One region of the Mesorhizobium sp. M1406 genome, then DNA from elsewhere that is predicted to be linked to it. Evidence: predicted binding sites of a transcription regulator. Region 1 holds the regulator's gene; each other region holds the start of a gene.

Region 1 (3,277 bases):
CGTCGCCGAGGGTGACAGTTTTCCCACCGACCTGTACATCGCCGAAGGCGTGGCCTCGACCCGGGATGGCGCCTTGCTGCGCCTCGCGGGCGTCGACGCGCCAACCATCGAGGAGCTGATCGACGAAAGCGTCGCGGTGGTGCTGGTCAACCACGTCAATTACAAATCCGGTGAACTGCGCGACATGACGGCGCTGACGCGCAAGGCCCATGCGGCCGGAGCGCTGATCGTCTGGGATCTCTGCCACACCGCGGGCGCTCTGCCGGTCGAGCTCGATCATGCAAATGCTGATTTCGCTGTCGGCTGCACCTACAAATACCTCAACGGCGGTCCGGGCGCGCCAGCCTTCATCTATGCCGCCCAGCGCCACCACGGCGAGATCAGCCAGCCACTCAGCGGCTGGTGGGGGCATGCGAGGCCCTTTGCCTTCGAACGGGGTTATGTTGCCGGCACCGGTATCCGCCGCTTTCTGTGCGGCACGCAGCCGGTCCTGTCGATGCGGGCGCTCAAAGGTGCGCTCGCCATCTGGAACGACGTCGACATGGCGGCATTGCGAAAGAAAAGCGTCGCGCTGACCGAACTGTTCATCCAGCTCGTCGAAGCGAAGTGCGGCGCCTATGGTCTCACGCTGGAGAGCACCCGAGATGCGACCAAGCGCGGCAGCCAGGTGTCGTTCCTTCACGATCAGGGCTATCAAATCATGCGGGCGCTGATCGAGCGCGGCGTGATCGGTGACTTCCGCGCGCCGTCAGCCATCCGTTTCGGATTTACGCCGCTCTATGTCGGCTACAAGGACGTGTGGCTGGCGGTCGAGGTGCTGGAAGACATTCTGCGCACGAGTGCATGGAAGGACCAGCGTTTCGCCGTCAAGGAGGCCGTAACCTGACGCGGCCGTCCCGACGATCTGTCGTCGCGTCTTGCCCCCAGGTCGGATGACGGAGGACGAATTTTTCGGCTCGCGAATGCGTTCGCCGCTGGTAGCCAGCGCAGGCTGCAATAGATTAACCAAGGTTGGCATTTTGGCTTCGTTTCGTTCACGGCAAACGAACGCCCGGAAAGCTGGAAATGCGCCCGTCGCGGATCCATGGGCAGCTCATGCCAGGCTTGAGCCAAGGTGGGCCACAGCCCATTAACCATAACAATTTCAATGCCGGCAAGCGCATTGTGACGGCATACAGTCGTCGACGAGGCCCGCTGGCGAGCGCCAATAATTTCGACCCCCTTAATAAATTCATTAAACTTTAAACAGTTGCGGAACACAACTGGAACAGATAGTGTTTGTTCTGGGTTTGTTTTTCCGATTCTGGTTTCAGGTACCTGGGGGCCGCCATGCTGACGCGCAAGCAACACGAACTGCTGATGTTCATCCATGAACGCCTGAAGGAAAGCGGCATTCCGCCATCCTTCGACGAGATGAAGGAGGCGCTCGACCTTGCCTCCAAATCCGGGATTCATCGTTTGATCACGGCACTGGAAGAGCGCGGCTTCATTCGCCGGCTGCCCAACCGGGCACGCGCGCTGGAAGTGCTGCGGCTGCCGGACTCGATCGCACCCGGCCTCAACGCGGCAAAGAAGTTTTCTCCAAGCGTCATCCAGGGCAGTCTTGGTCAGGCCAGTCTCGGCCAGGGCGGCCTTGGCCGGCAGATCAGGCCAGCGTCTTCGCGGATGTCTTCAGCAGGCAATGACGACGACGTGGTCGCCGCCGTGTCGATCCCCGTGATGGGGCGCATCGCCGCCGGTGTGCCGATCGATGCCATCCAGCACCAGACGCATTCGATCTCGGTGCCGCCAGACATGATCATGGGCGGCGAGCACTATGCGCTGGAGGTCAAGGGCGACTCGATGATCGAGGCCGGCATCTTCGACGGCGACACCGTCATCATCCGCAATGCCGATACGGCGAGCCCTGGCGAGATCATCGTGGCGCTGGTGGATGAAGAGGAAGCGACGCTGAAGCGGTTCCGCCGCAAGGGCGCCTCGATTGCTCTCGAAGCCGCCAATCCGGCCTATGAAACCCGTATTTTCGGGCCAGACAGGGTCAAGGTGCAGGGCAAGCTCGTTGGCCTGATCCGCCGCTACTAAGGCAGCTGCGGTTCAACGACTGGCTTCTCGGGTCTCTTGAAGGGCGGCAGTCCCCTCGCCTCGCGTGAAAACTTGCGTTGCGCGTGCCAGGGCCGATATGGCCTGTCCACGGCGAAGCTGATTGTCGCCGGCGCGGTCGCCGATTGGCGATCGAAGAAGACGGCAGCACTGCCTTTGCGGGCCAGTTGCCGTTTGGTGATAACGAGAACCAGCGGGTTGTGACAGGCGTCATAGGCCGTCGCGTCATTGATGACGATCAGGTCGGCGAAACCACAGGCTTTCCAGGTGTCTTTTCGGTCCTCGACATAGGCAATGAACGCGCCGGACGGATGCCTGGCGACGCAAACGCCTGAAGTGCAATAGAACGGTGCTCCCGGCGGCATTTCAGCCGCATCCGCGACGTCGAATTGACCGTCGCCTTCGTCGAACACCTCCGGCACGATGATGCTTTCGGATGTCAGCGCACGCTTCCAGTTGTCGACGGTGAATTCGTTCGGCCTGGCCCGGCTGACCGCGAGTTCGCCGCCGCCGATCGGCAACGCGACCAGCCTTGCGTCCTCCGAGATCAGCACGTCGGGTGCGCGCGTGTCCGAGACCGTCAGCAGGCCGGCAAGCGCGAAAGGAAGAGCTGCCAGCCGCAGCCATGTCGTCGCCATCGTCGCGATGACAAGGGCAATCGCCACCAGGAGGACAGACTGCCGCGAAATCAAGCCGATTGCGTCGACTGGCGAACGCTCGGAAATCCATCCGGACATTGCGATCATCGCCGTCAGGCCTTTGCCCATTACATAAAGAAAGGGGCCGTCGGCGCCGAATGGCATCGCCAGTGCGCTGAGGACTGCGAAAGGCATGACGACCAGTGATACGATCGGCATGATCGCCAGATTGGCGAACAGGCTGAGCGGCGACACACGCTGAAAATGCCAGATGGCAAACAGCGCCGTGGCGCCGCCGGCGATGATGGAAGTCATGGAAAGGCCGCCTGCCGCCAGCAGGAATTTTCGCGTCAGGAAACCAGGCAGCGACCGCTTTGGCGGCGGTGGTCTCGTCTTTCCCGCACGATGCTCCGACCAGCCGGCATAGGCGCCGACCAGCGCCGCGGTTGCGGCGAAGGACATCTGGAAACTCGGGCCGACCACTTCATGCGGCGACACCACGATGACGGCGATCGCTGAAACTGCTAGATTGCGCATGG
Region 2 (3,277 bases), on a different contig from region 1:
CGAGGCACCGGCCCCCGGCATGCGCCTGGCGCCCCGGCACTACCACATGCTCGAAGAGGAGCACGCGCTGATCCTGGAAGGGCAGGTGGCGCTGCTGCTTGGCGAGGAGCGCCACGAGATGAAGGCCGGCGACTATGCCTGCTTTCCCGCCGGCCGGCCGGTTGGTCATTCCTTCCTCAACAGCGGCACCGGGCCGTGCCGCTATCTGATGATCGGCGAGCACAATCCCAATGAGGTCTGCGTCTATCCCGATTCCAACAAGATGGGGGTCGACGCCTTGCGCCGGCGCGACGGCATTTTCGACATGGCAGCGGTGCGACGGTACTGGGATGGCGAAGAGACGCAATAGCGCCCGGCTGTCTCCGGCTCACAATTCCTTCTCCGCCAGTTCCCTGAACTCGTCGGGCACCGAGCGCGCCGCCTCCAGCGCCACCGTGCCATAGCCGACCGCCTGTTTGCCGAAGCGTTCGCGGATCTTGTCGATGGCGCGGTCGGCGTCGAAGCGTGCCAGCCCTTTCCTGGTACCGGGCCGGCGTTTCTCATCGGCGAGGCCGAGGGGCAGTTCGAGCTGCAGCTCGAAGCTTTCCTCGAGATGTGAGACCGAGATCGCGAGCAGGGAGATCAGCTTCTCGTGCGGATGGTCGGCGAGCACGCCGCGCACCAGGTCGCCGGCGATCTCGGCCAGCATGGTTGTCGCCGAGATCGGCTGGTCGAGCGTGATCGAGCGCGTGACGGCGCTGAGATCGGCAAAGCGCACGCGCACGGTCACGGTGCGGCCGGGCCTCGCCTTGGCGCGCAACCGGCTGGCGACACGGTCGGCCAGGTGCAGCAGGGTGGGCACGATGACCCGCGCCACGGCCGGCTTCTGGCCAAGCGCCGATTGCGCGCCGGCCGAGTGCGCCCGGCGCTTCGTCTCCAGCTTGCGCGGGTCGCGGTTCCACGACAGCGCGGCGAGTTTTTCGCCGGCGGCGGGACCGAGCAGCCGCGTCAGCGCGCCGCTGTGGGTCCGGGCCAGCTGGCCGATGGTCTCGACGCCGATCTCGGCCAGCCGCGCCCTGGTCGCCGGGCCGACGCCCCACATCAAGCCGACCGGCAGATCGTGCAGGAAGGCAAGCTCGCTGCCGGGGTCGACGACCACCAGCCCGTCGGGCTTGGCGACCTGCGAGGCGATCTTGGCCAGATGCTTGGTGCGCGCCACGCCGATCGAGATCGGCAGGCCGAGTTCGGCCCGCACGCGGCGGCGGATGGTCGTGGCGATCTCTTCTGGCTGCCCGAACAAATGCGTGCAGCCGGCGACATCGGCAAAGGCCTCGTCGATGGAGATGCGCTCGACCAGCGGCGTGAAATCGTCGAGCACCTTGATCGCCGCGTCGCCCAGCCGCTGGTAGTGGCTGAAATTGCCGCCGACGAAGATCAGCCCAGGGCAAAGCTCGCGCGCCTTGCGTCCCGGCATGCCGCCACGCACGCCGAAGGCGCGCGCCTCATAGGAGGCAGCGAGCACAACACCGCGACCGACCGCGATCGGCTTGCCGCGCAGCGACGGGTCGAGCAACTGCTCGACCGAGGCGTAGAAGGCGTCGAGATCGGCATGCAGGATGGTGGCTGTCGTTTCCATCCGGCCGCATATCCAACGTTACTGATAGACCTGAACAAATAGAGAACAAAAGGGGGTGATTTGTCAAGCGGAGAGCGGTTTGCGGAATGCCTGGTGAGGTAATCGCTCTCGGTTCGAATGCGTCGCCAAAACCGCAGCGGTAGCGCTGCCCCTCACCTGCCTGCCGGCATCCTCTCCCCGGAGAGGGGCGCTCTCATCGACGGTTTCGCCAACCACCAGCGTTGCAAAAATGGATGCCGGCGTTGCGGCCAGCCCCCTTCTCCCCGTCACTATACGGGGAGAAGTGCCCGGCAGGGCGATGAGGGGCGGCGGCCACCTTGCAGAGGAGAGTGGTGCTGCGCACGGAACCGCGACTACCAGCCAACATGCTCCGCTCGCAACGCCGCCTTCATTCGTTCCAGTTCGGCCTCGCCGCCCGCCGCTAGCTCGTCGGCGATCCGCGCCAGTCTGTCGTCGGCACTACGGTGCTTGCTGCCCCATGCGCCAAGCGTGGCCAGCACGGGCAGCAGGTCGATGCCGGCCTCGGTCAGCCGATAGACAGTCTTCAGCCCATGCGTCGGGTCCTCGCTGCGGGTAAGGATGCCTTCCTGCTGCAGCTTCTGCAGCCGCTCGGCCAGCGTGCGCGACGAGATGCCTTCGTCGGACTGCAGGAATTCGCGAAAATGCTTTTTCCCGGCGAAGACCAGGTCGCGAATGATGAGCAGCGTCCAGCGGTCGCCGAGCAGTTCCAGCGACAGGTTGATCGGGCAGCCTGATTTTTCACGGGTCGACATTTCTATGCTTCCATTTTTAAATCGCTTTACTATTGACATCATTTTTACCTTGGGTCAATGGTTCCGAAAGTAAACCAAATTTCTTGCGAGCCTGACGACCGGGAGACGACAATGAAAAAGCTGATCCTGCAGATGCAGATGTCGGTCGACGGTTTTGTCGGCGCCAATGAGGACCACCGCTGGCAGCTCTGGGGGTGGGGCGACGATATCGGCTGGGACGAGGAGCTGAAGCAGGATTTCAACGCCGTCTTTTCCGGCATCGACACCATCCTCCTCAGCCGCAAGATGGCGGAGGAGGGCTATCTCAGCCATTGGAGCAAAGCAGCGAAGAAGTTTCCGCGCGACCCGTTCTATGCTTTCGCGCAACGCGTCGTCGACGCCCAGAAGGTGGTGCTGAGCGACAAGCTTGAGCAATCGGCGTGGGAGCGCACGAGGCTGGCCAGCGGCGACCTGCCGCGCGAAATCAATACGCTGAAGGCGGGCGAAGGCGGTGACATGGCCGTCTTCGGCGGCGCCGGTTTCGCCTCGGCGCTGATCGCGGCCGGGCTGGTCGACGAGTTCCAGCTGTTCATCAACCCGGCGGTGCTGGGTGCCGGACGCCGCATCTTCGACCAGGGCGGTTTCCAAAACTTGGCGCTGCTCGGCTCGAAGGCCTATGCCTGCGGCTTGGTGATCAACCGCTATGCTCCGGCGGGGTGAGGCGGCTCACCATCTTCACTTCGCATCGTGAAAAATAATGCCGACCGTGTGGCGCGTGCCGGAGCGCAGCCGGCTGACGCCGTGGCGCAGATTGACGCGGTAATTGCCCTTGGTTCCCTGCACCGGCCGGTTGTGGACGGCGAAGACAACGGCGTCGCCCTGGCGCAGCGGCACCACCTCGACCCGGCTC
Region 3 (3,277 bases), on a different contig from region 1:
TCGAAGTTGGCCGCGACTTCGCGCAAGGCGGCGCGTGGCTTCGGCTTCAACTCGTCGCTTTCGGCGAGCTTGGCGGCGGCTTCCAGCATCGGCACGCGCAGCGCGCGGGCCGTGTCGTGGATCTGGCGGATGGTGGCTTCGCCCAGGCCGCGCTTGGGCACGTTGACGATGCGCTCGAAGGCGAGGTCGTCGGCGCCTTGTGCTGCGACGCGGAAGAAGGCCAACGCGTCACGGATCTCCATGCGCTCGTAGAAGCGCGGGCCGCCGATAACGCGGTAGTTGAGGCCGAGCGTGACGAAGCGGTCCTCGAACTCGCGCATCTGGAAGGAGGCGCGGACCAGGATCGCCATGTCGTTGAGATTGTGCTTCTGGCGCTGGTAGGTCTCGATGGTCTCGCCGACGGCGCGGGCTTCCTCCTCGGAATCCCAGGCGGCGTGGACATGCACCTTGCCGTCCTCCGGCTCGTTCCGGTCGGTGAACAGCGTCTTGCCGAAGCGGCCCTCATTGTGGGCGATGAGGTGGGAGGCGGCGCCAAGGATGTGCGCGGTCGAGCGGTAGTTGCGCTCCAGCCGGATGATGGTGGCGCCGGGGAAATCCTTGTCGAAGCGCAGGATGTTGTCGATCTCGGCGCCGCGCCAGCCATAGATCGACTGATCGTCGTCGCCGACGCAGCAAATATTAACGGTGGCGGTGCGCGAGTTTCCCTCCCCCTTGAGGGGAGGGTGGCCGGGCGAAGCCCGGTCGGGTGGGGTCCGCGCGGCAGTGCTCGACGCCAAGGTGTTTGATGACTGGGCGGTGCCTTCTGCGGCGACCCCCTCCGCCTGCTTCGCGGGCACCTCCCCCTCAAGGGGGGAGGACTGGGGCCGCTGCGCCAGGAGCCGCAGCCACATGTACTGGGCGGTGTTGGTGTCCTGATACTCGTCGACGAGGATGTATTTGAAGCGCTTGTGGTATTCCTTCAGCACATCCGGATTGGCGCGGAAGATGCGGATCGGGTGGCAGAGAAGATCGCCGAAGTCGCAGGCGTTCAGCGTCTGCAGCCGCGCCTGATAGGCCTTGTAGAGCTCCCGGCCCTTGCCGTTGGCGAAGGCGCGCGCGTCGCCCTCGGCGATGTCGGCCGGGCCTTGCCCCTTGTTCTTCCAGCCGTCGATCATCTGGGCGAACTGCTTGGCCGGCCAGCGCTTGTCGTCGAGTCCCTCGGCCTGGATCAGCTGCTTGATCAGCCGCACGACGTCGTCGGTGTCGAGGATGGTGAAATCGGATCTCAAGCCAGCGAGTTCGGCATGGCGGCGCAGCAGCTTGACGCCGATCGAGTGGAAGGTGCCGAGCCAGGGCATGCCCTCGACATTGCCTTCGCCGATCAGGACGCCGATGCGGATCTTCATCTCGCGGGCGGCTTTGTTGGTGAAGGTCACCGCAAGGATCTGCGACGGGAAGGCTTTGCCGGTGGCGAGGATGTGAGCGATGCGGGTGGTAAGGACACGCGTCTTGCCGGTGCCGGCGCCGGCCAGCACGAGAACCGGGCCTTCGGTGGTTTCCACCGCCAGCCGCTGTTCCGGGTTGAGGCCCTTCAGATAGTCTGGTGCATTGTTGTGGCCGCTGCGGGCAGCCATGGCGCGCGCGGCAATGCCCGACGGGGCCGAGGGCCGCGCATTGGGTTCGTCGAAAAAGGGCATGTCTTCGGAAAAGCCGGACATCGCCCCGAATGTAGTGATTCGGGGGCGAAAGACCAGAAGTGTCTACGTTTTGTTCCGGTAAAGTGCCTGATATCGCCGTTCAGGCCTTGCGGTAACCGAGAGCGACGAAAACCGAACGAGCGCGCCTCGTCGGTCGTCATGGCGCCGAGACTGCTGGAAACCCTGATACAGGCAAGACGGATTGCCACCATGGCGTGTGGCCAACTTGACAGGCGCGGCGGTCAGGAGAAAGTTGTGTCTGGGGCAGGAACGATTGCGTCGGGCTGTCCTTGGCGTCGCAAAGCGCAACAGTCGAAGGAGTATCATCTTGGCTGTCACCATCACCTCCCTCGTCCTCTTGCTCATAGGCCTGGCGCTCGGCGGCGGCGGTATCCGCTTAGCTTCGCTGGGCGGCAGCTGGTATTATATCGTCGCCGGCCTCGCCTTCCTTATCGCCGCCTGGCTGCTCTACCGACGCAGATCGACCGCGCTGTGGCTCTACGCGGCGATCGTGCTCGGAACGCTGGCCTGGGCCGTCTGGGAGACCGGCTTCGACTGGTGGGAACTTGGGCCCCGCGGCGGCATCATCGTGCTTGTGGCGCTATGGCTGCTGACGCCCTGGGCGAGGCGAGGTCTTGTCGGCTCCGACGCGCGCGCGCCGCTCATCCTTGCCGTGCTGGCATCGCTTGCCGTCGCTGGTTATTCGATGACCGCCGATCCCAAGGACATTGCCGGCGAACTCGGCACCGACAAGGTGGTCACCAACGCCAACCTCGGCAACGATGTGCCGGCCGGCGAATGGCACTATTACGGCCGAACGCAGTTCGGCCAGCGCTATTCGCCGCTCGACCAGATCACGCCGGACAATGTCGCCAAGCTGCAGCCCGCCTGGACCTATCGCACCGGCGACGTCAAGGGACCGGACGATGTCGGTGAGACCACCTATCAGGTGACGCCGCTGAAGATCGGCGACACGCTCTACATCTGCACGCCGCACAATTTCGCCATCGCCATCGACACCGCGAGCGGCAAGGAGAAATGGCGCTACGATCCCAAGGTCAAGCTCGACAAGGACCGCCAGCACCAGACCTGCCGCGGCGTGTCCTATTATGCCGATGCGGCCATCGCCGCCGGCCAGCCATGCGCTGCCCGCGTCTACCTGCCGACCTCGGACGCGCGGCTGATCGCGCTCGACGCCGCCAACGGCCAGGTCTGCCCCAGCTTCGCCGAGGCCGGCACGCTGAACCTTCTGACCAACATGCCCTATCCGAAGTCGGGCTATTATTACTCGACCTCGGCGCCGCTGATATCAGGCGGCAAGATCATCGTCGGCGGCGCGGTCAACGACAATTATTCGACCCAGGAGCCGTCCGGCGTCATCCGCGCCTACGACGCTGCCACCGGCAAGCTGCTATGGAACTGGGATTCCGGCAATCCGGACCAGACGACGCCGCTGGCGGCCGACCAGACTTACACCGCCAACTCGCCCAACATGTGGTCGACGCCGAGTGCCGACGAGAAGCTCGGCCTGCTCTATGTGCCGCTCGGCAACCAGACGCCGGATCAACTCGGCGCCGGGCGCAGCGCCAATGTCGAGAAGT

Evidence for each region. Region 1 encodes LexA, which represses DNA repair genes until DNA is damaged. Its sites were predicted from a motif close to TGTTCNNNNTGTGTTCNG; they were not measured.
Region 2: the regulator LexA is predicted to act here: its motif matches at 1,646-1,663, upstream of dinB (DNA polymerase IV).
Region 3: the regulator LexA is predicted to act here: its motif matches at 1,737-1,754, upstream of NKH03_RS10450 (ATP-dependent helicase).

The regions. Positions count from the first base shown of each region.
Region 1 is NZ_JAMYKW010000015.1:41,143-44,419, forward strand. It holds gene kynU (kynureninase) at 1-886, shown strand, start outside; gene lexA (transcriptional repressor LexA) at 1,330-2,082, shown strand; gene NKH03_RS15215 (ComEC/Rec2 family competence protein) at 2,079-3,277, opposite strand, start outside.
Region 2 is NZ_JAMYKW010000052.1:6,603-9,879, reverse strand. It holds gene NKH03_RS27645 (cupin domain-containing protein) at 1-349, shown strand, start outside; gene dinB (DNA polymerase IV) at 368-1,615, opposite strand; gene NKH03_RS27635 (winged helix-turn-helix transcriptional regulator) at 1,969-2,388, opposite strand; gene NKH03_RS27630 (dihydrofolate reductase family protein) at 2,500-3,087, shown strand; gene NKH03_RS27625 (2OG-Fe(II) oxygenase) at 3,103-3,277, opposite strand, start outside.
Region 3 is NZ_JAMYKW010000008.1:128,726-132,002, reverse strand. It holds gene NKH03_RS10450 (ATP-dependent helicase) at 1-1,697, opposite strand, end outside; gene NKH03_RS10445 (glucose/quinate/shikimate family membrane-bound PQQ-dependent dehydrogenase) at 2,005-3,277, shown strand, end outside.